DNA from 2 places in the Streptomyces sp. CNX435 genome. Region 2 is predicted to be linked to the other one. Evidence: predicted binding sites of a transcription regulator. Region 2 holds the regulator's gene; the other holds the start of a gene.
The links. Region 2 encodes HrcA, which represses chaperone genes, less so after heat shock. Its sites were predicted from a motif close to TTNGCACTCNGNNNNNCNGAGTGCNAA; they were not measured.
Positions count from the first base shown of each region.

Region 1 (14,463 bases), on a different contig from region 2:
GTTCAGCGAACGATTCCCGGTCTGTGTCGAAAAGGTAAACCCGCTGTTCGCCTCCGGAGGCGGTGTTAATCATCTGCACGCCGGGGGCGGCGAGCTGGGCGAGGAACGCTGGCATCCACGCGTGGAGCAGCCCCGGTGCGATGCGGGCGGGCCGGGTGGTGTCGGCGTAGGCGGTGCGGGCGGCGAGATCGCCCGAGAGCGGAACGGGTGCCTGGGCGCGGGCAGGCATGAAGGAGGAGCGGCCGATGATCCGCCCCTCTGCCGTGCGCTCACCGGTGACGGTGACCTTGGCCAGGCCAGTGCCGCGGGACCAGGAGCCGACGGTGGCCAGGATGATGCCGCCCGGGGAAGTCTGGCGGATCCAGGCATGGGGAATACGGCGCACGGCGCAGGTAGCGATGATGCGGTCGTACGGGGCGCGGCGGGGGTGTCCAAGCAGGCCGTCGCCGGTCACGGTCCAGGTGGAGTAGCCGCAGGCTTCGAGCGCGTCGTCGGCGCGTTTGGCCACCTCGGGATCGACTTCGATGCTGGTCACCTGGTCTTCGCCGAGGCGGTGGCACAGTAGCGCGGTGGAGTAGCCGGTGCCCGTGCCGATCTCCAGCACGGTCATGCCGTCGTCCACGTCCAGGTCTTCCAGCATCCCGACGACGGTGGCGGGGACGGTGGAGGAGGAGGTGGGGAAGCCGGTGACCGGCCCGGTGGCCTGGTCGGGTGTGAGGTGGCCGTCGAGCTGGGTCACGAGGGACTCGTCGCCGTAGGCGATCTCCACCCACTCCTTGGTCTCGACGCTGCCGGGGGCGACCGGCCGCCAGCAGGCGGCGTTGTCCTCGGGCAGGAACACCCCGGAGGCACCAAGGAACGCCTCGCGGGGCACGGCTTCGACCGCTGCCCGCCACACAGGGCTTGTCAGGTGCCCTTGCGCTTGGAGGCGGTCGGCGAGCGCTCGGCGCTCGCGGCGGGTGTCGGGTGCGGTCATGGCTCTCCTTGCGCCAGCAGATCTGCGAAGGCAGAGGTCAGGGGAAGGTCGGCGGCGTCTTCGAGCCAGCCCCACTGGCCATTGGGGTTGAGTTCCAGGAAGTGCAGGTCACCGTCGCAGTCGAGGACGAGGTCGAAGCTACCGCTGGCGAGGCCGAAGCGTCGCAGATAGCGGACCAGGAGGTCGGAGATCTGGTCGGGCAGCGTGGTGACCCGGTAGGACAGGACGCTGTAGTCCCGGCGCCAGTCCAGCAGGTCGCAGTCGATGCGGACGGCGAACACCCGCTCACCCACGACCACCACGCGCATGTCCGCTTCCTTGCGGATGCGTGCCTGGAAGAGGTGCGGCACCACCGCGACCGACTCGTCCAGCTCATCGATGCTCACCGGCTCGGTCCAGGTGGTCAGCCCGGTGCCGTCCTGCTGCCGGTAGGGCGTCCAGCGCAGCGCCTTGTAGACCACCTGCTCGTGTTCGGTGAGGAACGCCTTGATGTCGTCGAGATTGTTGGAAACCAGCGTGGGCGGAATGGGCAGGCCCATCCGCTGGGCGGTGGCGAGCTGGAGCGGCTTGTGCTCGGCTGCGTAGTTGCGTAGCGGGTGGTTGACGTACCGGGCGTGAGGCAGGGCGTACAGGGTTCCGCCCAGGCCATGACGGGTCTGGGCGGCGGCGAACCGCGCGTCCGCCGCGTCCAGGTGCTCGAAGGAGGCCAGGTGGGGCGGCGCCAGTACACCGAGCGCACCCCCTCCAGCCGGTGCGGCGGGAGGGGGTGTGGACCTGCCCCGCCGGCGCGGTCGAACCGGTGCCGAAGGAGGCCGAGACCTGGAGATGGTCACCGATGTCGGCGGGGTTGAACCGGACCACGGGCACGCCCCGGCGGTTGAGTTCGGCGATCACCATGTTCGCGGTGATGTCGTCGACCTCGGTGACCACCAGGACCGAACTCTCGGCTGATGCCACGCGTCAGCTCCCGGGGTCCTGCTCGCTGTCTTGGTCGTGGTCGGTGTCGTTGCGGGAGTCCAGGTTGGTGCTCTCCATCTGGGTCTCCGTGCCCATCGACGTTCCGTGCTTGCCCATCTCGATGATTCCGCCGCGAGCGTCGCGGTAGACCGTGAGCTGGGTGGCCGGGTCGATGACGGCGGAGGCGAAGTCCCGATGGTGCACGGCCGGATACGGACGCATCCGACCGACACCCCAAGGGCGGCAGCCAACTGACGAGGCACCTGTGGGTAACACGCTGACCTCCTGCATGGGTGAGGCGCACTGACACGAGCCTGACCCCGCCGAACGGTCCGATGCAAGGCAGTCTCTACGGTGCTGCCCTCGAACGCTCCGGTACGCCCGCGCATGGTGCACCGCCCTACGCCCTCACGCCACCCCCGACCGCCTCCCCGGCCGCCGCAGGCCGCCCGCCACCAGTCGGCGCAGCAGCTCCTTCGAGCCCACCTCCACCGCCCCCCGCCGCACCGCGTCCTCGTACCGCGTCGACGGAATGTCGTAGTGGTCCCGGTCGAAGGCCCTCGGCGGCACTCCCATCGACTCCGCGAAGGCGTGCAGTTCCTCGTACGACTCGTCGCTGACCAGGTGCGACCACATCCGCCCGTGTCCCGGCCACGTCGGCGGGTCGACGTAGATCGTCATCCGGCGCCGCCCGCCGGCCCCAGGCCGCCCACCGGGGCCACCACCGCGCCCGTCCGCCCGCAGACCCACCTCGGCTCGGGGCCGAGTTCCGGTTCGATGTCCAGCGCGTGCGGGCCGGAGGCGTCGACGTCCTGGCAGACGGGGCACAGCGGCCACCTGCCGTGCTTCTCCAGGAGCGCGTCCTGGACGTCCTGAGCCACCAGGCCGTCCAGGTACGCCACGCCCTGCGGCCACTGCTCGACCCACCAGCGGCGGTGCGCGACGGCGTCCTCGACGAGGGTGACGACGTCCGGCTCGGCCACGTCGGCGGCGGTGAGGTCGGCGAGTATCAGCGCACGGGCGCAGTGCAGCGCCTGCTCCAGCCCTTGGTGCTCCATGCAGCCATTCTCCCGCAACCGGCACCCGCGAGACGGCGCCCACAGCCGCCCCGGCGCCCGCGGCGCCCACCCCCGCGGGGTTTTCCACAGGGCGGTCGCGGGGGGTTGACTCGCCTCGGTCGTGAAAATATCTTTCGGGTGTGAGCTACAGCGTGAAGGAAACTTTCACTCCCGACCCCCCGACCGGACCCGCGCCGCCCGCGCCCGCGGCCCTCGCGGCCAAGGTGCGGACGGTCGCGCCGTCCATGACGCGCTCCATGCAGCGCGTCGCCGAGGCCGTCGCCGGTGACCCGGCCGGCTGTGCCGCGCTCACCGTCACCGGCCTCGCGGAGCGCACCGGTACGTCGGAGGCGACCGTGGTGCGGACGGCGCGGTTGCTCGGCTATCCCGGGTATCGCGACCTCCGGCTGGCCCTCGCCGCCGCCGCCGCGCAGCAGGAGGCCGGGCGGGCGCCGTCGGTCACCGCGGACATAGCGGTGGACGATTCGATGGCCGACGTCATCGCCAAGCTCGCGCGGGACGAGCAGCAGGCGCTCGCGGACACCGCGGCCGGGCTCGACCCCGCGCAGGTGGAGGCGGCGATCGCCGCCATGTCCGCCGCTCGGCGCATCGACGTGTACGGGATCGGCGCCTCCAACCTCGTGGGCCAGGACCTGGTTCAGAAGCTGCTGCGGATCGGCGTCGTCGCGCACGCCTCGCCCGACCCGCACCTGGCCGTGACCAACGCCGTCCAGCTGCGCGCGGGTGACGTGGCCATCGCGATCACGCACTCGGGTCGCACGGTCGACGTCATAGAGCCGTTGCGCGTGGCGTTCGACCACGGGGCGACGACCGTGGCCATCACCGGCCGTCCGGACGGCCCCGTCGCCTCGTACGCCGATCACATACTCACCACGTCCACGGGTCGCGAGAGCGAGCTGCGGCCGGCGGCCATGTCCAGCAGGACGGGCCAACTGCTGGTCGTGGACTGCCTGTTCATAGGCGTGGCCCAGCGTACGTACGAGCGCGCGGCCCCGGCGCTCGCCGCCTCGTACGAGGCGCTGGCCCACCGGCACAGCCCGCTCCGCCCGCGGCCCTGACGCCGCCCGGCGACACCCGACGACCGCCCGATGCACCGGCGACCCGCCCGCGACGCAGACGCGGGCCCCGCCCGCGGTACCGGACGGCGCGGCGGGTGCGCCGGGGGCGCCGGGGGCGACCGACACGCCCGGACGTGCCAGACGCGCCATCTGCACCACGCACAGCTCATGCACTCTGCACCACGTACAGCTCATGCGCCACGTGTCATGCACCACGTACACGCGACCACGCACCACCCCCCGCACCACCCCCACGCACCACCCCCCACACTGGTCTGCCCGAAGGCGTCCCGCGGACGTCCGAGGGCCCGGCACCTGACCGCACCCGACCGCACCGCCGTACGACGCCGGCGCCGCCCGGCGTCCGGACGCGCACCGCGCGCCGGCCGCCCGCGACGGCAGCCCGACCGCCGGCGACCGCACCACGCAAGCCGCCGTGACCGACCCAACTCCGCGTGCGCGCACCGCCCACCGCGCGCCACGCACCGCATGGAAAGAGCCGCCCCGACATGCCCTCTCCCTCAGCCGACATCCGCCGGGAGCTGGAAAGCCTGACCACCGAAGCGTTCCGGCCGGAGCTTGCGGAGATCGACCGCCTCTCCAGCCTGGAGATCGCCAGAATCATGAACGAGGAGGACAGCGGCGTACCGGGCGCGGTCGCCACGCAGTTGCCGCAGATCGCCGCCGCCATCGACGCCACCGCCGAGCGCATGGCCCGCGGCGGCCGGCTGTTCTATCTGGGCGCCGGCACCGCGGGCCGGCTCGGGGTGCTGGACGCCAGCGAGTGCCCCCCGACGTTCAACACCGACCCGTCGCAGGTCGTCGGCATGATCGCCGGTGGTGACAAGGCGATCCGCACGTCCACGGAGGGCGCGGAGGACAGCAAGGAGCTGGCCGCGGCCGACCTGGCGGCGGCGGACCTGGGGCCCGACGACACGGTCGTCGGCATCTCCGCCTCGGGCCGTACGCCATACGCCGTCGGCGGCGTGACGTTCGCGCGCGGCCGGGGGGCGCTGACCATCGGGGTGTCCTGCAACGCCGGTTCCGCGCTGTGCGCGGCGGCGCACCACGGCATCGAGGTCGTCGTGGGCCCCGAGCTGATCGCGGGCTCGACGCGGCTGAAGGCGGGCACGGCGCAGAAGCTCGTGCTCAACATGCTCTCGACGATCACGATGATCCGGCTGGGCAAGACGTACGGGAACCTGATGGTCGACGTGCGCGCCTCCAACGAGAAGCTGCAAGCGCGTTCGCGGCGCATCGTCGCGCTGGCGACGGGCGCGGGCGACGAGGAGGTGGAGGCCGCCCTCGCGGAGACCCACGGGGAGGTGAAGAGTGCGATCCTCACCATCCTCGGCGGCGTGGACGGCAGCACGGCGGAGCGGCTGCTCGACGCCTCGCACGGCCACCTGCGGGTGGCGCTGAAGGCCGCGACCGACGTGAGCTGACGGGCTGCCGACCCCCGGCCCCGGCACCCGGCCCTCCGCGCCCGAGGGCGGCACCCCCTGCGGGGTACCGCCCTCGGTTCGTCGGTGCGTCCGCGGACGACCCGGATCAGAAGTCCATGTCGCCGCCGGGCATACCGCCCCCGGCCGCGGCCTTCTCCTTCTCCGGCTTGTCGGCGACGACGGCCTCGGTGGTGAGGAACAGGCCCGCGATCGACGCCGCGTTCTGCAGCGCGGAGCGGGTCACCTTGGCCGGGTCGATGATGCCCTCGGCGATCATGTCGACGTACTCGCCGCTGGCGGCGTTCAGGCCGTGGCCCGGGGTCAGGTTGCGCACCTTCTCCACCACGACGCCGCCCTCAAGGCCGGCGTTGACCGCGATCTGCTTCAGCGGGGCCTCCAGGGCCAGCTTCACCGCGGCGGCACCGGTGGACTCGTCGCCCTCCAGCTCCAGCTTCTCGAAGACGTGGCCGGCCTGCAGCAGGGCCACGCCGCCGCCGGCGACGATGCCCTCCTCGACGGCCGCCTTCGCGTTGCGCACGGCGTCCTCGATGCGGTGCTTGCGCTCCTTCAGCTCGACCTCGGTCGCGGCACCGGCCTTGATGACGGCCACGCCGCCGGCCAGCTTGGCGAGCCGCTCCTGCAGCTTCTCGCGGTCGTAGTCGGAGTCGCTGGCCTCGATCTCGGCCCGGATCTGGTTGACCCGGCCCTGGACGCCGTCGCTGTCGCCGGCACCGTCGACGATGGTGGTCTCGTCCTTGGTGATGACGACCTTCCGGGCGCGGCCCAGCAGGTCGAGGGTGGCGCTCTCCAGCTTGAGGCCGACCTCCTCGGAGATGACCTGGCCGCCGGTGAGGATGGCGATGTCGCCGAGCATGGCCTTGCGGCGGTCGCCGAAGCCCGGGGCCTTGACGGCGACGGACTTGAAGGTGCCGCGGATCTTGTTCACCACGAGGGTGGACAGGGCCTCGCCCTCGACGTCCTCGGCGATGATCAGCAGCGGCTTGCCGGACTGCATGACCTTCTCCAGGAGCGGCAGCAGGTCCTTGACCGCGCTGATCTTGGAGTTGGCGATGAGGATGTACGGGTCCTCCAGCTCCGCCTCCATGCGCTCCATGTCGGTGGCGAAGTAGGCGGAGATGTAGCCCTTGTCGAAGCGCATGCCCTCGGTGAGCTCCAGCTCCAGACCGAAGGTCTGCGACTCCTCGACGGTGATGACGCCTTCCTTGCCGACCTTGTCCATGGCCTCGGCGATCAGCTCGCCGATCTGGGTGTCGGCGGCGGAGATGGAGGCGGTGGAGGCGATCTGCTCCTTGGTCTCCACGTCCTTGGCCTGCTCCAGCAGGGCGGCGGAGACGGCCTCGGTGGCCTTCTCGATGCCGCGCTTCAGCGCCATCGGGTTGGCGCCGGCGGCCACGTTGCGCAGGCCCTCCTTGACCAGCGCCTGGGCCAGGACGGTCGCGGTCGTCGTGCCGTCACCGGCGACGTCGTCCGTCTTCTTCGCGACCTCCTTGACCAGCTCGGCGCCGATCTTCTCGTACGGGTCCTCGAGTTCGATCTCCTTGGCGATGGAGACACCGTCGTTCGTGATCGTGGGGGCGCCCCACTTCTTCTCAAGGACGACGTTCCGGCCCTTGGGGCCCAGGGTGACGCGGACGGCATCGGCGAGCTGGTTCATGCCGCGCTCAAGGCCGCGCCGCGCCTCCTCGTCGAACGCGATGGTCTTGGCCATTGTGTTGAGTCCTCCCGGACAGGGGGGTGGTCTGTGTCCGGACCGCGCTGGCGCCCGCGACGGACGGTCCGCGACCCGCGTGGTTCCCTCCCACCCGGCGTACGGACCTCACCGAACCGGTCCCGTGCTGTCACTCTCACGGGGAGAGTGCTAACGCCAATGATTAGCACTCGCCCCCTGCGAGTGCAAGCGGGTGGGGCGTTCTCACGCGCAGAGCGGAACACGCACAGAGCGGAACCGGAGAACCGCACCGCACAGCAGAGGGCCCGCACCCCGGGGGGTGCGGGCCCAGCGCAAGTCGTCCGTGGTCGATGCCCGGCGCTCAGCCGTTGACGCGGACCATGTCTGCCTGCGGCCCCTTCTGACCCTGCGAGATCTCGAACTCGACCCGCTGGCCTTCCTCGAGGGTGCGGTACCCGTCCATCTGAATCGCGCTGTAGTGGACGAAGACATCCGCACCACCGTCGACCGCGATGAAGCCGTACCCCTTCTCCGCGTTGAACCACTTGACGGTGCCCTGAGCCATTCCAAACTCCCCTATTGCTGGCCCTTACACAGGACCGCACTCCGCGGACCCGGGTCAGACCTCACCCCCGGATACACGCCGGGGCGTGCGCCGGAACGCGTCGACCGCGGCTGAATGTATCCGCACAGATGCCCAGTGCAACAGGTCAATCGGACGAGAATTCTGCGGACACTTGATCGGTATTTTTCCGACCAACACCCGCCATCCCCTGACAACTCGGGCAGGGCATAACTCACCATCACGACAAATAACTCTCCGCAATTACCCGGAACTTGTCGCGTTCTCATATGCATGGAGCACGGGCCACGAGGGGGGAACGTCCCAACCCTATCGCGTGCACGGACATGCGAACGGCCCCACTCCGGATCGGTGGGGCCGCACACGCAGCAGCAGGGTTCAACTGCCCCCGGCAACCGCCGGGATGATCGAGACGCCCGCCCCCTCCGGAGTGGGAGTCTGCAGGCCATCGGCGAAGCGGACGTCGTCGTCGTTCACGTAGACGTTCACGAACCGGCGCAGCTTGCCTTGATCGTCCAGCACCCGGGCGGCGATCCCGCGGTGGTTCTTCTCCAGGTCTTCGATCACGTCGGCCAGGGTCGCGCCCTCGGCGCTCACCTCGGCCCGGCCGTCGGTATACGTACGGAGGATGGTCGGAATTCGGACGTTCACGCTCATGATGCGAGGCCGGCCTCTCGGAAGGAGTCGAGTGTGGGACGAATGATCGCGCTCGGCCCCGTGGTGGGGGCGACCGCGTCGAGTGTCTTCAGGCCGTCGCCGGTGTTGATCGCGACGGTGGTCGCGGCCGGGTCGATCCGGCCGTCCGCGACGAGTTTCGCCAGCACGCCGAAGGTCACGCCGCCCGCCGTCTCCGCGAAGACGCCCTCGGTACGGGCCAGCAGCTTGACCGCGTCGACGACCTCGGCGTCCGTGACGTCCTCCACCGCGCCGCCGGTGCGGCGGGCGATGTCCAGCACGTACGGGCCGTCCGCCGGGTTGCCGATGGCGAGAGACTTGGCGATGGTGTCGGGCCGGACGGGACGTACGACGTCATGGCCGTCCTTGAAGGCCCGCGAGACCGGCGAGCAGCCGGCCGCCTGGGCGCCGAAGATCCGGTACGGACGCTCCTCGACGAGCCCCGTCGCGATCAGCTCCTTCAGCCCCTTGTCGATCTTCGTGAGCTGGGAGCCGGAGGCCACCGGGATGACGATGTTGTCCGGGAGCCGCCAGCCGAGCTGCTCGCAGATCTCGTAGGCGAGGGTCTTGGAGCCCTCCGCGTAGTACGGGCGGAGGTTGACGTTGGTGAAGCCCCAGCCCTCGCCGACCGGGTCGCCGATCAGCTCGGAGCAGAAGCGGTTCACGTCGTCGTACGTGCCCTCGATGCCGACGACGTCGCCGCCGTAGACGGCGGCCATGACGACCTTCGCGTGCTCCAGGTCGTACGGGATGAACACGCACGAGCGCAGCCCCGCCCGGGCCGCGGCGGCGCCGACCGCGCCCGCCAGGTTGCCGGTGGAGGAGCAGGACAGCGTGGTGAAGCCGAAGGCGCGGGCGGCCTCGACAGCGATGGCGACGACGCGGTCCTTGAAGGAGTGCGTGGGGTTGCCGGAGTCGTCCTTGACGTGCAGCTCGCCGGTGACGCCCAGCTCGGCGGCGAGCCGGTCGGCGCGGTGCAGCCGGGTGAAGCCGGGGTTCAGGTTGGGCTTGGCCGCCACGTCGGCGGGGACGGGCAGCAGCGGCGCGTACCGCCAGATGCTCCGCGGGCCGGCCTCGATGTGCTTCCGCAGCCGGGCAGCGGACTCGGCGTCGCCGCCGGGCAGGTCGTACGCCGCCTCCAGCGGCCCGAAACAGGACTGGCACGCGAACACGGGACCCAGCGGCACCCGCTCCCCGCACTCCCGGCAGGACAGCGCGACGGCCGGACCCAGGTCGGGGGCGCCGTCGACGGCGGTGTGGGTGGCAGCTGTCTCTACAGCCATACTGGCGAGGCCCTCTCTCCTCATCTTCCCCGCGACGCATCTCGCCGCAGGACGGAATTGGCACCATCACCGTCCGGGGCCTCGCAGCGTCGCGAGTGCCGGACGGAGGGTTGCCGGGGCTTCAACGGGCCGTTCCCTCTGCCCCTCTGGATGAGCTCTGTATGGCGCCGGCCCGGCGGGGCCGAACGGCGCTTTTGTCTGGCGCTTCTCTCCGGCGCGCGGACCCCGACATAGGGACGTCACGCACGTTGTTCAAGACTGTAACCGACGACCAGGACAGTTGTGAGGGCCGTCCGACACGCGAGACGGCTCTCACACCGCACAGGACCACCGGCAAGGGAGGCCCGCAGGTGCTCGACGACGTGGAGCGGTGGCTGAAGGCGCGGTCCTGGTCCGCCGCGGACCGGCCGCCGGCGCGGCTGCTCGCGGCCAAGCGGGCGCTGGGGGCGCGCGGGACGGTGAGCGTGGTGCTGCCGGCGCTGAACGAGGAGGCGACGGTCGGGGCGATTGTCGCGGCGATCCGGGCGGAGCTGATGGCGGCGGGCGGCGCGGACGGCGGGGGTGGCGGGGGCGGGGGCGGGGCGCTCGTCGACGAGCTGGTCGTGATGGACTCCGGCTCCACGGACCGCACGGCGGAGGTCGCCGCCGCGGCCGGCGCGCGGGTCGTACACCGTGACGACGTGCTGCCGCGGGTGCCGGCGGCACCGGGCAAGGGCGAGGTGCTGTGGCGGTCGCTGCTGGTGACCCGCGGCGAGATCGTGTGCTTCGTCGACGCGGACCTGAAGGACTTCGACACGGCGTTCGTGAGCGGGATCGTGGGCCCGCTGCTGACGGACCCGGACGTGGAGTTCGTGAAGGCGGTATACGACAGGCCGCTCGGCACTCGGACGGGCGGCCAGGGCGGGCGGGTGACGGAGCTGGTGGCCCGCCCGCTGCTGAACCTGCACTGGCCGCTGCTGGCCGGCTTCGTCCAGCCGCTGGGCGGCGAGTACGCGGCGCGGCGGTCGCTGCTGGAGCGGCTGCCGTTCCCGGTGGGATACGGGGTGGAGCTGGGCCTGCTCGTCGACGCGCTGCACACGGTGGGCCTGGACGCCCTGGCCCAGGTCGACGTCGGCGTCCGCCGCCACCGCCACCAGGACGACCGCGCGCTGGGCCGCATGGCGGCGGCGATCTACCGCACGGCGCAGCTGCGGCTGGCGCGGGGGCACCTGGTGCGGCCCCGGCTGACGCAGTTCGAGCGGGGGGTGGACGGGGCGTTCGAGCCGCGGACGTACGGGGTGGACACGGAGGAGCGGCCGCCGATGCGGGAGATCCCCGAGTACGCGAGCCCTCGCCGGGCGTGCTGTGGCGGGGTACGGGGTCACGGGCCGGACCGGGGCCGCGGTGACGAGGAGCCGGACACGACGGTGGCGTAACGGAGCCCTCGCCGGGCGGGCCACACCCGGGGCACAATTGTTCAGCTCTGCTTGACGCAGCGAGGCTGGCTACACAACGATCATCATCCATGGGATGGAATACATCGGCATTGTTCGTGCGCGACCGGTCCATCGACGAGGTCGTGGACAGCCTGCCGGACGTCGTCGGCTACGTGCCACGCGACGAACGCGTGAGCGCCGACTTCGCGTGGAGCCACTCTCCCCGTGAGCGCCTCTACCTCGCTGAGGACGGTGGGTGGTGTCAGATTTGGGATCCGGACCAGCGGATCCCTCTCAACGTCGACCGGTGGCTGACCTCGGACGTTCTCGGAACGATCAAGGGGACGCAGGCCCTGGCTGTCGTGTTCTCCAGCGTGGCGAGCGTGTACGCCCTGTGGTTTTACGACGACGCTGACCTCGTCCGCCACGTCTGTTTCGAGAACGGCGAGGCCAGGGCGGAGACCGGTGACCCGTTGCCATCGGAATCGGGTGTCGAATTTCCTTCCTGGGGCCCGGACGAGGACTTCCTCTGGCATGTGATCAAGAACACCACCGGCCTGGAGGCGAACCTCGATCAGCTGTTCACTGTCTACGAGGTGGTCGAAGACTTCTGAAGTCGTGGCCCTACGTTTCGGGCGCCCGTGCCGTGGCTAGGCTCGGCGCATGGCCGAGCCCTCGCGTGCCCCCCTGCTCGTCGCGTCGAACCGCGGGCCCGTCTCGTACGCCGTCCGCGACGACGGCGAACTCGTCGCCAAGCGCGGCGGTGGCGGGCTCGTGTCCGGGCTCAGTGCCGTGGGGCCCGACGCCGGGGCGCTGTGGGTGTGCGCCGCGCTCGGGGACGGGGACCGGGAGGCCGTGCGGCGTGGGGTGGGCGAGCCCGGCGTACGGATGCTCGGCATCGACCCGGACGTCTTCCACGACGCGTACAACGGCATCGCGAACTCCGTCCTGTGGTTCGTCCACCACATGCTCTACGACATCCCCGTCTCCCCCGTCTTCGACGCGGAGTTCCGTCGCCGCTGGGCCGCATACGAGACGTACAACCGCGCCTTCGCCGACGCCCTCGCCGACGGCGCCGCCGACGGCGCCGCGGTGCTCGTGCAGGACTACCACCTCTGCCTCGTGCCCGGCATGCTCCGCGAGCACCGCCCCGATCTCAGGATCGCGCACTTCTCGCACACCCCCTGGGCGCCGCCCGAGTACTTCCGGCTGCTCCCCGACGACATCGCCGCCGCGCTGCTGCGCGGGCTGCTCGGCGCCGACCGCGTCGGCTTCCACACCCGCCGGTGGGCCGAGGCGTTCGTCTCCTGCTGCCGCGACGTGCTGGGCGACGAGGCGCACGTCGCCTGGGAGGGGGAGGACCCGCCGCCGGACCGCCGCGGGCGGCGGACCACCCGGGTCGACGTACACGCCCTCGGCGCCGACGCCGACTTCCTGCGTGAGCGCTCACGGCGGCCGGACGTGGCCGAGCGGATGGCGGCGCTGCGGGCGCAGATCGGCGGCACGGACCGCGAGGTGGTGGTACGCGTGGACCGCACCGAGCTGTCCAAGAACATCGTCCGCGGGCTGCTGGCCTACCGGCGGCTGCTGGAGCGCTGGCCGCGGTGGCGCGGGCGGGTGGTGAAGCTGGCGTTCGCGTACCCGTCGCGGCAGGACCTGGCCGTGTACCGGGACTACACCGCGGAGGTCCGCCGGCTCGCCGCGGAGATCAACGAGGCGTACGGCACGGACGGCTGGCAGCCGGTCGTGCTGCACGTCGAGGACGACTTCGCCCGCTCCCTCGCCGCGTACCGGCTCGCGGACGTGGCGCTGGTCAACCCGCTGCGCGACGGGATGAACCTGGTCGCGAAGGAGATCCCGGTGGTCTCGGACGACGGCTGCGCGCTGGTGCTGTCGCGGGAGGCGGGCGCGTACGCGGATCTCGGCGAGGACGCGCTGGTGGTGCACCCGTACGACGTGGAGGCGACGGCGGAGGCCCTGCACGCGGCGCTGTCGATGCCGCGCGACGAACGCGCCCGCCGGACGAAGCGGCTGGCGGCGGCGGCCACGGCGCTGCCGCCGCAGGCGTGGTTCCTGGCGCAGCTGAACGCGCTGCGGGGGTAGCGGGCAGGGGCGGCGGTACGGAGCAGCGCGCCCCGCTCACCCGGGCGCGGTGGCGGGTCCTGGAAGGTGCGGGGCACGCCCTGCTCACCGGGCGCGGTGGCGGTCCTGGAAGCGGGCCGCCTTGGCGCGGTTGCCGCACCCCTCCATGGAGCACCAGCGGCGTCGCCCGTTCTTGCTGACGTCGTAGAACCACAGCACGCACTCGGGGTTCGCGCAGCCGCGGATCCGCTCCGGCTGCTCCGCGTACAGCCGGACCAGGTCGGCCGCCGCACACCAGGCGGGCAGCCACGCCGGGTCGTCCACGACCACCTCCGAGGTGGCCACGCCAGCGCGCAGCAGGGGGCGGCGGGCGCCGTGGGCGAGGATCGCGTCGAGCGGCTGCTCGTCCCCGTCGAGGGCGGCGCGCAGGGCGGCGCGGGCGGCGGCCAGCGGGGCGCGTACGGCGTCGGCGGTGGCGGTGGCGGTGGGGTCCGCCGCGTCGTCGGTCAGGTGGTGCTCGTCCAGCCAGCGGCTTATGCCGTCCGGCTCGTAGAAGAAGTCGACGGGGCGTCCCTGGTCGATCCACCAGGTGTTCACCAGGTCCAGGGCGAGCGGTTCGCCCGTCAGCGGTCGTGCCATACAGAGCAGTGTAACCATTGAAGTCGGGTTGACAGGTTGGCGGGGGCAGGGTTAGGTTCGGAGCGTACTAACCGTTCAAATTGCTTTAGCCGGTTGGAGTGTGCTCCATGACCGTACGCCACCGCACCGCCCGCATCGACGGCCTCGATGTCTTCTACCGGGAGGCCGGCGACCCGGCGGCGCCGACCTTCGTGCTGCTGCACGGCTTCCCGACCTCGTCTGTCGGCTTCGCCCCACTGATGGCGGAGCTGGCGGACGAGTTCCACCTCGTCGCCCCCGACTACCCCGGCTTCGGTCTCAGCTCCGCGCCGCCCGCCGACGAGTGGGCGTACACCTTCGACCATCTCGCCGACGTCGTCGACCAGCTGCTCGATGAGCTCGGCGTCCGGCGCTACGCGATCTACGTCCACGACTACGGCTCGCCCGTCGGCTTCCGCCTCGCCCTGCGCCACCCCGAGCGCGTCACCGGCATCGTCAGCCAGAACGGCAACGCCTACGAGGAGGGCTTCGTCGCCCCCTTCTGGGCCCCGATCCGCGCCTACTGGGCCGACCCGACACCGGAGCACCGCGACGCGCTGCGC
Region 1 is NZ_JCANTA010000007.1:215,978-230,440, forward strand. Features, by position in the region: gene tgmC (ATP-grasp peptide maturase system methyltransferase) at 1-976, opposite strand, end outside; gene T328_RS15395 (MvdC/MvdD family ATP grasp protein) at 973-1,809, opposite strand; gene tgmA (putative ATP-grasp-modified RiPP) at 1,937-2,224, opposite strand; gene T328_RS15405 (DUF4031 domain-containing protein) at 2,342-2,614, opposite strand; gene T328_RS15410 (DUF8819 family protein) at 2,611-2,991, opposite strand; gene T328_RS15415 (MurR/RpiR family transcriptional regulator) at 3,132-4,070, shown strand; gene murQ (N-acetylmuramic acid 6-phosphate etherase) at 4,580-5,515, shown strand; gene groL (chaperonin GroEL) at 5,622-7,244, opposite strand; gene T328_RS15430 (cold shock domain-containing protein) at 7,567-7,770, opposite strand; gene T328_RS15435 (MoaD/ThiS family protein) at 8,167-8,445, opposite strand; gene thrC (threonine synthase) at 8,442-9,746, opposite strand; SAM riboswitch class I at 9,764-9,903, opposite strand; gene T328_RS15445 (glucosyl-3-phosphoglycerate synthase) at 10,097-11,161, shown strand; gene T328_RS15450 (hypothetical protein) at 11,278-11,775, shown strand; gene T328_RS15455 (alpha,alpha-trehalose-phosphate synthase (UDP-forming)) at 11,825-13,264, shown strand; gene T328_RS15460 (CGNR zinc finger domain-containing protein) at 13,349-13,882, opposite strand; gene T328_RS15465 (alpha/beta fold hydrolase) at 13,990-14,463, shown strand, end outside.
Region 1: groL (chaperonin GroEL) is a predicted target of HrcA. The motif match lies at 7,372-7,398, and genes of this name have one in related genera.

Region 2 (14,463 bases):
TGGGCGCCTGCGGGTTGATGTCGCGGAAGGCGATCGTCGTCGCGGTCTCGCGGACGACGGTCGCGGGCACCTCCCCCGCGGTGATCTTGCAGAACAGGCAGTCGGCCTGCGGCTCCCCGGCCATGTTCCCGGCCTCCTTCGTACGAGTCGGGCGGTACGGGCCGCATGGTACCCCGCGGCCGTACCCGGTGGCCGCCGCTACTCCCCCGCCGACGGCTCAGCCGACGACCCCGGAGCAGACCCCGGAGCCGAACCCGGAGCAGATTCCGGTGCAGCCGCCTCCCCCGGCAGCTCCGGCGGCGCCGCCGCCGGACTGCGCTCCAGCGCCTCCAGCGCCAGCCGCACCGCCGTCTCCAGCTGCGGGTCGCGCCCCTGCGCCCAGTCCTCCGGGGTCAGCTGCACGTCCACGTCCGGCTCGACGCCGTGGTTCTCCACGCCCCAGCCCGGGCCCTCCAGCCAGAAGGCGTACTTCGGCTGCGTCACCAGCGTGCCGTCGACCAACCGGTACCGGCTGTCGATGCCGACGACCCCGCCCCAGGTGCGCCGCCCGACGATCGGGCCGATGCCCAGCGCTCTGATCGCGGCGCTGACGATGTCGCCGTCGGAGCCGGAGAACTCGTTGGCCACGGCGACCACCGGCCCGCGCGGGGCGTCCATCGGATAGCTGACGGGCCGTATGCCGCGGCCCGCGTCCCAGCCGACGATGCGCCGCGCCAGCTTCTCCACGACGAGCTGCGAGGTATGCCCGCCGCGGTTGTCGCGGAGGTCGACGACCAGGCCCTCGCGGGCGACCTCGACGCGCAGGTCGCGGTGGAGCTGCGCCCAGCCGGGGCCCTGCATGTCGGGTACGTGGAGGTAGCCGAGGCGGCCGTCGGACGCTTCTCCTACATAGGCGCGTCGGCCGGCGACCCAGGCGTGGTAGCGCAGCGGCTCCTCGTCGGCGATGGGGACGATCACGGCGTAGCGCACGTCGCCGCCGTCGGCGGGCAGCACGCTCAGCTCGACCGGCTTGCCCGCCGAGCCCACCAGCAGCGGCGCGGGCCCGGCCAGCGGGTCCACCGGCCGGCCGTCGACGGCGACGATCGCGTCGCCGGGCCGGACGGCCGCGCCCGGCGCGGCCAGCGGGGAGCGGGCGTCGGGGTCGGAGGTCTCGGACGGCAGTATCCGCTCGACGCGCCAACGGCCGTCGTCCGCCCGGGAGACGTCGGCGCCGAGGAGCCCCTGCCGTCGCTCCGGCGCGCCCATGGGAGTGCTGCCGCCCGGGGGGACGACGTACGCGTGCGACGTGCCCAGCTCGCCCTGCACCTCCCACAGCAGGTCGACGAGGTCGTCGTGGGTGGCGACGCGTGCCAGCACCGGACGGTAGCGTTCCAGCACGCCGTCCCAGTCGACGCCGCCGAGGTCGGCGCGCCAGAAGTGGTCGCGCATCAGCCGGCCGGCCTCGTCGTACATCTGCCGCCACTCCGCGGCCGGGTCGAGCAACTGCCGTACGCGGGTGAGGTCGACGGTGACGTTGTCGCCGTCGCCGTCGTCGGCGTGGCTGGCCTTGCGGTCGGCGGGGACGACCTTCAGCTTGCCGTCGGTGCGCAGCAGGATCCGCTTGCCGTCGCCGGTGACGGTGAAGCCGTCGGCGTCGTCGGCGAGTTCCTCCAGGCGCTGCTTGCCGAGGTCGTAGCGCTCCAGCCGGGTGGCGGGCCCGTCGTCGTCGGGGCCGGCGGCGTCGGCGCCGAGGACGCCGCGCAGCGGGTGGACCAGCCACAGCAGGCCGCCGTCCGCGGCGCGCAGCGTCGAGTAGCGGGCGGCTTCGACGGGGAAGGGCAGGATGCGGTCGGCGAGGCCGTCGAGGTCGATGCGGGTGACCGGCGGGGTGTCCCCGGAGCCGGTGTCGTCGCCGTCGTCGGAGGGGCCGCGCTCCGGCGCCCGGCCGTGGCGCTGCGGGCCGAACGGCGAGGGGGTCTCGGCGGCGAGCGTGATCAGGTGCGGGCGGCAGGCGTACGGGAACGACAGGTCGAAGACGTGGCTGTCGTAGACCGGGTCGAAGGCGCGCTCGGAGAGGAACGCCAGGTGCTTGCCGTCGGCGGTGAACGCCGGGGAGTAGTCACGGAAGCGCGGCGGCGTGGCCTCGGCGACGGCCAGCCCGTCGGTGGTGGCCAGCCGCAGCTGCCGCAGCTCGCCCGGGCCCGGGTGGGACCAGGCCAGCCACGCGGAGTCGGGCGAGAACACCAGCCCGCCGACGTCGCCGTGGTCGCTGGCGTCGACCTCCCGCACCTCGCCGGAGGCGCGTTCGACGAGCAGCACCCGGCCGTCGTGCGCGGCGACGGCGACGCGGCTGCCGTCCGGCGCGACGGCCAGCCCGGTGACGCGGCCGAGGCGCCCGGCGGCCACCCGGCGGGGCGTGGCGCCGGCGTCGCGGCCAGCGGCGGGGATGAACTCCAGCGCGTCCTCGCCCTCGGCGTCGGTCACCCACACGACGTGCTCGGCGCCCTCGGCGCGGAACACCCGCGGCATCCGGGCCCGTACGCCCGGCTCGGCGGCCAGCGCGCGGGCGGGGCCCTCGCGGTGGGTCACCCAGTGCAGGGTGCCGCGGATCTCGACGGCGCTGCCGCGGCCGGTGTGGTCGGGGCGGGCGGCGCCGAGGTTGCGGCGGGCGCGCAGCGGCCGGGGGCGCAGGTCGGTGCGCTGGCCACCGAGGCGGACGTCGACGCGGCGCGGCTCGGTGCCCTCGTCGAGGTCGTCGAGGAGCCAGAGTTCGCCGGCGCTGGCGTAGACGACGCGGGTGCCGTCGGTGGCGGCGTGGCGGGCGTAGAAGCCGCCGAGGGTGGAGTGCCGGCGCGGCGCGGCGAAGGCGTCGGGGTCCGCAAGGTCCGCGGAGTACAGCGCGCCGGTGCCCTCGTGGTCGGAGAGGAACGCGAGCCGCCCGCCGGCCCACAGCGGGCACTCGGCGTTGCCGAGGAGGGCGTCGAGGTCCGCGGGCCGGGTGAACTCGGCGTCGGCCGCGGTACGCAGCCAGAGCCGGCCGGCGGTGCCGCCGCGGTAGCGCTTCCAGTACGCCGCCTCCCGGCCCATGGTCGCCGTGAGCAGCGCGACGCGGCCCTCCGGCCCGTACGCGACGTCGCCCACGGGCCCGAACGGCAGCGTGCGCGCGGGGCCGCCGTCGGGCGGCACGGCGCGCGCCCAGGTGCGGCGCAGCGAGTACTGGCCGTGGGTGCTGAGGGCCAGCACGTCGCCGTCGGGCGTCCAGCCGCGTACGGAGGTCTTGCCGCTGCCCCAGTACGTCAGGCGCACGGGTGCGCCGCCGTCGAGGGGCGCGGTGAGGACCTCGGGGGCGCCGTCGCGGGTGGAGGTCCAGGCGACGTGCGCGCCGTCGGGGGCTATGCGGGGGTGGTCGACCGGCATATTGTCGGCGCTCACCCGCCAGGCGCGGCCGCCGTCGAGGGGCGCGGCCCAGACGTCGTCCTCTGCCGTGAAGGTGATCAAGTCGCCGTGCAGGTGCGGGAATCGCAGGTACGCAGGCTGAGTCACGTCGATCATCCCATCATGCGGAGGCCGCGCTCACCACCGCTTTGCGGTGCGGTGTGACGTTCGTCCTGTACCCATTCCGTCCACGGGTGGAACAAACCGGGTCGTACCGGCGAACACCCCGGGAAAGCCCCGGATGCCGGCGTACGGAACGTCCGGATCCGGGCGTACGGGACCGCCGGATCCGGGCGGTCAGGACCACCGTCCGGTCGCCGCGAGCACCACCGCGCCCGCCGCGGTGCCGGCGGTGGAGGCGCGCAGCACGGTCGGCCCCAGTCGGTATGCCCGGGCGCCCGCCTCCTCGAACGCGGCCAGCTCCTCCGGCGCGACCCCGCCCTCGGGGCCGACCACCAGCACGATCTCCCCCGGCTCCGGTCCCGACTCCGACTCCGACCCTGACCCCGGCCGCGACTCCGACCCCCGCCCCGGCAGCGCCGCACCGGCCAGCGGCGCGGCGCCCTCCTCGTGCAGCACGGCGGCGAACGCCGCGCCCGCCAGCAGCGGCAGCAGCTCCTTCGTCGAGTGCGGCCCGGCGACTTCCGGGAAGCGCAGCCGGCGGGCCTGCTTGCCCGCCTCGCGGGCGGTGGCGCGCCACTTGGCCAGGGACTTCCGCCCGCGCTCCGCCCGCCACTGCGTCACGCAGCGGGACGCCGCCCACGGCACCACCGCGTCCACCCCGGTCTCCGTCATCATCTCCACGGCCAGCTCGCCGCGGTCGCCCTTCGGCAGGGCCTGCACGACGGTCAACCGCGGCCACGGCGCGGGCTCCTCGCGCACCTCGGCGCACGCCACCAGCAGCCGGTCCCGGCCCTCCGCGCCGGCCACGGTGCCGTACGCGCCACGCCCCGCGCCGTCGGTGAGCACTACGTCCTCGCCGGTGCGCAGCCGCCGTACGGACACCGCGTGCCGCCCCTCCGGCCCGGTCAGGGCCAGCACCGCGCCGGGGCGGGCGGCGTCCAGCACGGCGGGCTCGGCGACGAACACGGGGGCGGTCACAGCAGGCCGCCCGAGGCTTCGCCGGCGGGCTTCGTCGCCCCGCTGAGCGCGTCGGCCAGCTCCCGGGCCAGCACCTCCACCAGCTCGGCGGCGGGCAGTTCACGCGCCAGCCGGTAGCCCTGGCCGGCCCACAGCGCCATGCCCTGCGGGTCGCCGGCGCGGGCGGCGGCGGCGCGCAGCGGGGAGGTCAGGTGGTGGACCTGCGGGTAGGCGGCGGGGGCGTACGGGCCGTGTTCGCGTACGAACCGGTTGACGAGCCCGCGCGCGGGGCGGCCGGAGAAGGCGCGGGTCAGCTCCGTACGCGTGAACACGCCGCCGGTGACGGCCCGTTTGTGCAGCGCGTTGGCGCCCGACTCGGGGCAGACCAGGAACGCGGTGCCGAGCTGCGCGGCGGCGGCGCCGGCGGACAGCACGGCGGCGATCTGCCCGCCGCGCATCAGCCCGCCGGCGGCGATCACCGGGACGTCCACCGCCTCCAGCACCTCGGCGAGCAGCGTGAGCAGCCCGCGGCCGACCCGGTCGTCACGCGGGTCGTTGCGGAAGCCGCCCTGGTGGCCGCCGGCCTCGACGCCCTGCACGCACACGGCGTCGGCGCCGGCGGCCTGCGCCCGGCGTGCCTCGACGACGTTGGTCACGGTGACGACGGTGTACGTACCGGCGCGGGCGAAGGCGTCGAGCACGGCCGGTCTGGGGCAGCCGAAGGTGAACGAGACCAGCGCCACCGGCTCGTCGAGGAGGATGGCCACCTTGGCGTCGAAGGCGTCGTCCGTGCCGGCCTCGGCGTCGCCCAGCTCCGTGCCGTACCACTCGACCTCGCCGGCCAACTGCTGGGCGTACGCCTCTATCTGGGCGGGATCCGGTGGGGAGGGGGGCTGGGGCAGGAACAGGTTGACGCCGAAGGGGCGGTCGGTGACGGCCCGCAGCTGGCGGATCTCCTCATACATCGCCTCCGGCGTCTTGTAACCGGCGGCGAGGAACGCCAGGCCGCCGCCCTCCAGCACGCCGGCGGCGAGCTGCGGGCAGGATGCGCCACCGGCCATGGGCGCCTGCACGATCGGGAAGGTGAACAGATCGTTCAGCTCGGTGGGCATGGCTCAATCCTGTCATGCGGGTCGGACACCGGCGGCCCGGTCCGGATCATGGAATCCGCACGTCTTCACGCGCCTTGGGACGGTGACGTCCCACCCACCACACGCACCCGTCGCGCGGGCCGCAACGGCGGCGGCCCGGCAACGGTCGGCCAGTCCGCGGCTAGCGTCCGCTCCAGGCGTCCTTCAGCCGCGAGAACAGCCCTTGCTGGCCCGGTTTGAACTGGCCCTGGGGCCGCTCCTCGCCGCGCAGCTGGGCGAGTTGGGTCAGGAGCCGCTCCTGCTCGACGTCCAGCTTCTGCGGCGTCTCGACCTCGACGTGGACGACCAGGTCGCCCCGGCCGCCGCCGCGCAGGTGCGTGACGCCGCGCTGGTGCAGCGGAATCGACTGCCCCGACTGCGTACCGGGACGGATGTCGACCTCTTCGAGGCCGTCGAGCGTCTCCAGGTTGACCTTCGTGCCCAGCGCGGCGGCCGTCATCGGGATCGTCACCGTGCAGTGCAGGTCGTCGCCGCGGCGCTGGAAGATCGGGTGCGGCAGCTCGCGGATCTCCACGTACAGGTCGCCCGCCGGGCCGCCGCCCGGGCCGACTTCGCCCTTGCCGGCGTGCTGGATGCGGGTGCCGGTGTCGACGCCCGCGGGGATCTTGACCGTCAGGCTGCGCCGCGAGCGCACCCGGCCGTCGCCCGCGCACTCGGGGCACGGCGTGGGCACCACCGTGCCGAAGCCCTGGCACTGGGGGCAGGGCCGGGAGGTCATGACCTGGCCCAGGAACGAGCGGGTGACCTGGGAGACCTCGCCGCGGCCACGGCACATGTCGCACGTCTGCGCCGACGTGCCGGGCGCCGCGCCCTCGCCGTTGCAGGTGCCGCAGACGACCGCGGTGTCGACCTGGATCTCCTTGCTGCCGCCGAACGCCGCCTCCTCCAGCTCGATTTCGAGCCGGATCATGGCGTCCTGGCCGCGCCGGGTGCGCGAACGCGGCCCGCGCTGGCCCGCGGTGCCGAAGAAGGCGTCCATGATGTCGGAGAGGTTGCCGAAGCCGCCGGCGCCGAAGCCGCCCGCCGCGGCGCCGTTCTGCGACAGCGGGTCGCCGCCGAGGTCGTAGATCTGCTTCTTCTGCGGGTCCGAGAGGACTTCGTAGGCGGCGTTGATCTCCTTGAACCGCTCCTGGGTCTTCGGATCCGGGTTCACGTCCGGGTGCAGCTCGCGCGCGAGCCGGCGGAACGCCTTCTTGATCTCTTCCTGTGAGGCGTCACGTCCGACGCCGAGGACCGCGTAGTAGTCCGTGGCCACTTATGACTCCGCCAGGATCTGTCCGACGTACCGTGCCACTGCGCGTACCGCTCCCATCGTTCCGGGGTAGTCCATGCGGGTAGGTCCGACCACGCCGAGCTTGGCGACCGCTTCGCCGGTGTCGCCGCCAGAACCGTATCCGACGGAGACGACCGAGGTGGAGGTGAGGCCCTCGTGGTCGTTTTCATGGCCGATACGCACCATCACGCCCGGTTCCTTCGCCTCACCGAGCAGCCGCAGGAGCACCACCTGCTCCTCCAGCGCCTCCAGCACCGGCCGGATGGTGAGCGGGAAGTCGTGGTCGAAGCGGGTGAGGTTGGCGGTGCCGCCGATCATCAGCCGTTCCTCGGTCTCCTCCACCAGCGTCTCCAGCAGCACCGACAGCACGGTCTGCACCGTGCCGCGGTCGTCCGCCGGGAAGGAGTCGGCCAGGTCGGCCACCAGCCGCGGCACGTCGCCGAAGCGGCGGCCGACGACGCGGCTGTTGAGCCGGGCTCGCAGGTCGGCGAGGGACTCCTCGCTGTACGGCGCCGCGCAGTCGATCACGCGCTGCTCGACCCGGCCGGTGTCGGTGATGAGAACGAGCATCACGCGCGCGGGGGCGAGTTGGAGTAGCTCGACGTGGCGCACGGTCGAGCGGGTCAGCGACGGGTACTGCACGACCGCCACCTGCCGCGTCAGCTGCGCCAGCAGCCGCACCGTGCGCCCGACGACGTCGTCGAGGTCGACGGCGCCGGACAGGAAGTTCTGGATGGCCCGCCGCTCAGGCGCGCTGAGCGGCTTGACGTCGGCGAGCTTGTCGACGAACAGCCGGTAGCCCTTGTCAGTAGGGATACGGCCGGCGCTGGTGTGCGGCTGGGCGATGTACCCCTCATCCTCCAGGGCGGCCATGTCGTTACGCACCGTGGCCGGGGAGACACCCAGATGATGCCGCTCGGTGAGGGCCTTGGAGCCGACCGGCTCCTCCGTGCCGACGTAGTCCTGGACGATGGCGCGCAGCACTTCGAGCCGACGCTCGCTGAGCATGCTGTCCACCTCCGCACTGGGGGTCCGTCCGGCCGTTCCGCCGCTGGCACTCGACGGCGGGGAGTGCCAGGGTTCGGGGCCAGTGTACGGCCGGGTACGGCAGCTCAGGCAAGGCGGCCGGTCTCGTTATAGCGTCGTGGCATGGGTGGCGGTTGGGAAGAGCCGGCGCCGGACATCGTACGGTGCCGGCTGCCCCGCTGGGACGCGACCGCGGGGGCGGTGGCCGGATCGGCGGGCGTGCTGCTGGTGGACACGGGCGCCTCGCTGCGGGAGGGCGCGGAGCTGCGCCGGGCGGTACGCGAGCGCTTCGGCCGGCCCGTGACGCACATCGCGCTCACGCATCCGCACTTCGACCACGTGCTCGGCACCGCCGCCTTCGCCGGGGCCGAGGTCTACGGCCCGGCGGGCATCGCCGACCGGTTGCGTGGCGAGGGCGCGGACGAGGTGCGCGCGGACGCCGTACGCCACGGGCTGTCCCCCGACGCGGCGGCGGAGGCCGTCGACGTCCTGGTCACCCCGCGGCACGCGGTGTCCGGCACGTACCCGCTGGACCTCGGGGGCGGGCGGGAGGTGCTGCTCGTCGAGCTGGGCGCGGCGCATTCGTCGCACGACCTGGCGGTGTACGTCCCGGGGCGGCCGGCCGTCGTCTTCTGCGGCGACCTGGTGGAGGAGTCGGGCCCCCCGCAGGCGGGCCCGGACGCGGACCGGGCGCGGTGGCCCGCGGCGCTGGACCGGCTGCTGGAGCTGGGCGGACCGGAGGCGGTCTACGTCCCGGGGCACGGCGCGGCGGTGGGTGCGGATTTCGTACGGGCCCAACGGGACGAACTGTCGCGGGGCTTGTCGTAGTCTCGCCCCGTGCGCCGTTACGACTCCGATCTCACGCCCCCCTGGAAGAAGCCGCGGCAGCCCGCCCCCGAGGTGCCGGCGGAGCCGGACCTCGTGGTGGAGGAGGTGGGCACGGGCTTCTGCGGAGCGGTCATCCGTACAGAGAAGACCGCGGAGGGCCCGACGGTGACCCTGGAGGACCGCTTCGGCAAGCACCGGGTGTTCCCGCTGACGCTGGCCGGCTTCATGATCGACGGCAAGGTGGTGACGCTGGTGCCGCCGCGGGCCGCCGCCCCCTCGGGCCCCCTGCTGTCCGCCTCCGGCTCGATCGCGGTCCGCGACCACACCGCGCGCGTGGCCCGCGCCGGCCGCATCTACGTCGAGGGCCGCCACGACGCGGAGCTGGTGGAGCGGGTGTGGGGCCACGACCTGCGGGTCGAGGGCGTGGTGGTGGAGTACCTGGAGGGCGTGGACGACCTGCCGGCGGTGGTGGCCGCCTTCGCGCCGGACGCGGACGCGCGGCTGGGGGTGCTGGTGGACCACCTGGTGCCGGGCACGAAGGAGTGGCGCATCGCGGAGTCGGTGTCGAGCGACCACGCGCTGGTGGTGGGTCACCCGTACGTGGACGTCTGGGAGGCGGTCAAGCCCGCGTCGGTGGGCATCGCGGCGTGGCCGCGGATCCCGCGGGGCGAGGACTGGAAGACGGGCATCTGCCGGGAACTGGGCTGGCCGGCGGACACGGGAGCGGCCTGGCGCCGGATCCTGGGCTCGGTACGGACGTACCGGGACCTGGAGCCGGCGCTGCTGGGGCGGGTGGAGGAGCTGATCGACTTCGTCACGGCCCCGGCGAGCTGAGAGGGGCGGCCCGGGGGTCTGGGGCGGGTCGGGGAACAGCTCCTCAGTCCACCAGGTCCCGCACCACCGCGTCCGCCAGCAGCCGGCCCCGCAGCGTCAGCACCAACCGCCCCGCCTCGTAAGGACCGCGCTCCAGAAGCCCGTCCCTTACCGCCCGCGCAGCCGCCTCCGCCCCCGCCGGCCGCAGCAGCGACCGCGGGCAGCCCGCCGACAGCCGCAGCTCCAGCAGGATCCGCTCCACCCTCCGGTCCTCGGCCGTCAGCACCTCGCGCCCCGCCGCCGGCGACCGCCCCGCCGCCAGCGCCTCCGCATACGGCGCCGGGTGCTTGACGTTCCACCACCGCACCCCGCCCACGTGGCTGTGCGCCCCCGGGCCCGCGCCCCACCAGTCCGCGCCCGTCCAGTACAGCTCGTTGTGCCGGCACCGCGCGCCCGCACCGCCCCCCGACGCCGCCCAGTTCGACACCTCGTACCACTCCATCCCCGCCGCCGACAGCGCCTCCTCCGCCATCAGATACCGGTCCGCATGCACGTCGTCGTCCGTCGGCGGCACCTCGCCCCGCCGGATCCGCCGCGCCAGCTGCGTACCCTCCTCGACGATCAGCGCGTACGCCGACACATGGTCCGGCCCGGCGCCCAGCGCCGCCGCCAGCGACGCCCGCCAGTCCTCGTCGGTCTCGCCCGGCGTGCCGTAGATCAGGTCCAGGTTGACGTGCGCGAAGCCCGCCGCCCGCGCCTCCGCCACGCACGCCTCCGGCCGCCCCGGCGTGTGCGTACGGTCCAGCACCCGCAGCACGTGCTCGCGCGCGCTCTGCATGCCGAACGAGATCCGGTTGAACCCGGCCTCCCGCAGCTCCGCCAGATACGCCGCGTCCACCGACTCCGGGTTGGCCTCCGTCGTCACCTCCGCGCCCGCCGCGAGGCCGAACTCCGAGCGGATCGCCGCCAGCATCCGCCCCAGGTCCGCGGCGGGCAGCAGCGTGGGCGTGCCGCCGCCGAAGAACACGGTCTCGACCTCGCGCGGGTCGTCGCCGAGCACCTTGCGGGCGAGCCGGACCTCCTCGGCGAAGGTGGCGGCGTAGTCGTCGCGGGAGGTGCCGCGCAGCTCGGCGGCGGTGTAGGTGTTGAAGTCGCAGTAGCCGCAGCGGGTGGCGCAGTACGGGACGTGGGCGTAGAAGCCGAGGGGGCGGCCGGCGGCACCGGACAGCGCCTCGGCGGGCAGCGTCCCGTCCGCGGGCGCGGGCTCGCCATCGGGCAGTACGGAGGGCATGGACCCATTGTCCAGCACTCCCGGCGACCCAGGTCCCGCCCAGGAGCCCCGCCCGGAACCCCCGCTCGGAACTCCCGTCCGAGAACCCCGCCCGGGAACCCGCCTCAGCACCCGCCCGTCTCCGTCCCCCGCGCCTGCAGCACCATCATCGCCAGGTCGTCCCGCGGCGGCACCGGCGCGAAGTCGTGCACCGCCGTCCTGATCCGCTCCGCCACCGCCGCCGCCCCGAGCCCCGTGCAGCGGGACAGCGCCGCCGCCAGCCCGTCCCCGTCGTCGAACAGCCGGTCCCCGTACCGCCGCTCCGTCACCCCGTCCGTCACGCACAGCAGCGTGTCGCCCGGCTCCAGGTCGAACGACTGGCTGTAGTACTCCGCGTCGTCCAGCACGCCCAGCAGCAGCTGCGCGTCCGCCGCCGCCCGCACCCCGCCGTCGCTGCGCAGCAGCAGCGGCGGCGGGTGCCCGGCGCTGGCCACGGTGCAGCGGACGCCGCCGCGGTCCTGCTCGTACGGCACCAGCTCCCCGTACAGCAGCGACAGGAACCGCGCCTGCTCCGGCGGCAGCCCGAACGACGTCGCCGCCTCCACCGCCTCGAAGGCGTGCTCCACGAGCGTGCGGTTCAGCCCGCCGAGGACGTCGGCGACGCCGTAGCCCTCCCGGGCCAGCAGCCGCAGCACCGGCCGCGCGAGGCCGGTGACGACCGCCGCCTCGGGGCCCTGGCCGCAGACGTCGCCGAGCGCGAAGCACCAGCGGTCGCTGCCGCTGGGGAACAGGTCGTAGAAGTCGCCGCCCGCGGCGGCGCCCTCGGCCGGTTCGTACACGACGGCCGTGTCCATGGCCGGCATCTCCGCGATGCCGCTGGGCAGCAGCCCGCGCTGCAGCACCTCGCTGATGGTCACCTGGCGCGTGTACTGGCGGGCGGCGGAGACGGCGTGCGCCACGCGGCGGGCGAAGTCCGTGACGACGGCGGCGACGTCGCCGCCGATCCGGGCGACGCCGGCGCGGCCGAGGAGCAGCGTGCCGACGCGCCGGCCGCCGGCGACCAGCGGGCAGGCGAGCGCGGGGCCGCCGAGCCCGTCGTCGGCATCACCCCGGGCGCGGGCGGTGCTCCCGGGCCAGGGCAGGGGTACGGGGCGGGCGTCGGGCGGCGGGAGCGGGTTCTGCTCCAGGGCGCGACGGAGCGGGGAGATCCGCTCCTCGGCGGCGTGCCAGACCTGCGCGAGGCGGGGCTCCGCGCCGTCGGCGCCTTCGAGCCAGACGGCGCTCCAGTCGGCGAGCCGGGGCACGAGGAGCTGGGTGGCGAGGGAGGCGACCATGTCCTCGTCGAACTGCCCGGCGAGCATGTCGGAGGTCTCGGCGAGGAACGAGAAGGCGCCGACGCCGGCCCAGGCGCCGCCGGCGCGCAGCTCGGGGTCGGTGGCGCTGCGCGGGGTGTGCGCGGTGGCCTGGCTGGGCAGCCGGAGCGCGGCGGTACGGGCGACGTGCGCGTCGGCGAGGTCGTCGTCCGCGACGTCGTGCGCGCCGCGCACCGCCGCGCCGCCGGAGCCGTCCGCGTGGTGCGCCAGGCCGCGGCCGTGGGTCCCGTCGTCGGGTACGCCGTAGGCGCCCGCCTCGTCGTCTCCGCCCGCCGGAACCGCTGCCGGATCCGCGCCGGGATCCGCGGCCGGATCCGCGTCGGGGACGGCGCCGGCCTGGCCATCGGCCCCGGTTCGGGCCGGATCCGCGCCGTCCGCTGCCTCCGCGTCGTCCGCGACCTCGCGCAGCGGGCCCATCCGGAACCAGACCGTCTTCTCGCTGCGCCGGTGCTCGACGCCCCAGGCGTCGGCCAGCGCGGCGACGAGCTGCAGGCCGTAGCCGTACGACTCCTCCGGCGCCGGCAGCGGCATCACCCGGGCCGCGTGCCCGTCCGTGACCTCCACCAGCAGCGTCGGCTCCGCGGCCGGCCCGCCGTCCGCCCCGTCCCGCGCCAGCCCGGCGGCGGTGGCGTCCTCGGCCACGAGCCGGCAGCGCACCCGCACGTCGGTGCCCGCGTGCACCACGGCGTTCGTGACCAGTTCGCTGGTCAGCAGTTCGGCGTCGTCGACCTCGGGCCCGGCGCGCCCGGCCAGCAGCTCGCGTACGAACCGGCGGGCCGCCGCGGCGGCGGGCATGCCGGCGGCGAGGGTCAGCGCGACGTCCGTCACGTCCTGCGGCCCACCGGGCGTCTCGTCGCACGGGGCCGTCCGGTACGCACCGGGGGCACCGCCGCGGTCGCGGGACTCCCCGCCGTGTGGCGCCACGTCGTCGGCGCCGTCCGTACCGTCCGCGTCGTCGGCACCTCCCGTGCCGCCTCCGCCGCCCTCACCGCCCCCGCCGTCCCCGCCGCTCCGGCCGTCCCCGCCGCCCGGCTCCGCGGGCTCTCTTCGCACCACCGAAACCACGGTGGATCGACGTACGGCCTGCACTGCGAAGGTCGTCCCCACTGTCCTCTCCCGGCCAAAATCCGGCATACGGGCGTTCCCCAGGTAGCCAGGGTGACAGACTGAGCTCGCCCAGATGCACCAAGTGACACAACTGGTGAGCGGATATGGCCCATCCGACCCCGTCAGGCCACCCGGATTACCCCCTCCGGCCACCCCCGCCCGGCCCGCCGCGCCGGCCGCGCGCGCCGCCGGGCCGGTTCCGTACACGAGACGAACGCGCAGCTCATCGCGGTGGACACGCGTGCGTACGAGACGTGCCCAGCCGCCGGGACGGCCCTTCCGGCACCCGGCCGAGGGGGCGGCGGCCGTCGTCAACCGGATCGCGGGACGCACCCGCGGGAAGGGCGCGACCGGCGGCGTTCACGCCGCCCACGTACCCCTGAACGCCCCGCCCCGTATGCCGTGCCCGTACGCCGTGCCTACGCCGTGGTCCGGACGCCGTGTCCGGCGCCTCAGTCCTCCCTGGCGCCCGCGTACATGTCCTCGATCAGGCCCTTGTACTCCCGCTCCACCACCGGCCGCTTCAGCTTCAGGCTCGGCGTCAGCTCCCCGTGCTCGACGTCGAGGTCCCGCGGCAGGATCCGGAACTTCTTGATCGTCTGCCAGCGCTGCAGCCGCTCGTTGAGCTGCGTGACGTACCCCTCGATCAGCGCCCGCGCCTCGGTGGAGGCGACCAGCTCCGCGTACGACCGGTCCTCCAGCCCGTTCTCCTTCGCCCAGCCGGTCAGCGCCACCTCGTCGAGCGAGATCAGCGCGGTGCAGAAGTTGCGGTCGGCGCCGACGACGAGGATCGAGCCGACGTACGGGCAGACGGCCTTGAACTGGCCCTCGACCTCGCTCGGCGCGATGTACTTGCCGCCGGAGGTCTTGATCAGGTCCTTCTTGCGGTCGGTGATGCGCAGGAAGCCGTCGTCGGACAGCTCGCCTATGTCGCCGGTGTGGAACCAGCCGTCGTCCTCCAGCACCTCGGCGGTCTTCTCCGGCAGCCCGTGGTAGCCCTGCATGATGCCCGGGCCGCGCAGCATGATCTCGCCGTCGTCGGCGATCCGCACCTCGCAGCCGGGGAGCGGCTTGCCGACGGTGCCGGTGCGGTAGGTGTCCTCGCGGTTGCAGAAGCTGGCGGCGGCG
Region 2 is NZ_JCANTA010000009.1:185,819-200,281, reverse strand. Features, by position in the region: gene T328_RS17680 (histidine triad nucleotide-binding protein) at 1-124, opposite strand, end outside; gene T328_RS17675 (S41 family peptidase) at 199-3,531, opposite strand; gene T328_RS17670 (16S rRNA (uracil(1498)-N(3))-methyltransferase) at 3,712-4,515, opposite strand; gene T328_RS17665 (nitronate monooxygenase) at 4,512-5,606, opposite strand; gene dnaJ (molecular chaperone DnaJ) at 5,767-6,900, opposite strand; gene hrcA (heat-inducible transcriptional repressor HrcA) at 6,901-7,926, opposite strand; gene T328_RS17650 (MBL fold metallo-hydrolase) at 8,068-8,772, shown strand; gene T328_RS17645 (DUF3097 domain-containing protein) at 8,782-9,606, shown strand; gene hemW (radical SAM family heme chaperone HemW) at 9,650-10,876, opposite strand; gene T328_RS17635 (SpoIIE family protein phosphatase) at 10,981-13,293, opposite strand; gene T328_RS17630 (AMP-dependent synthetase/ligase) at 13,788-14,463, opposite strand, start outside.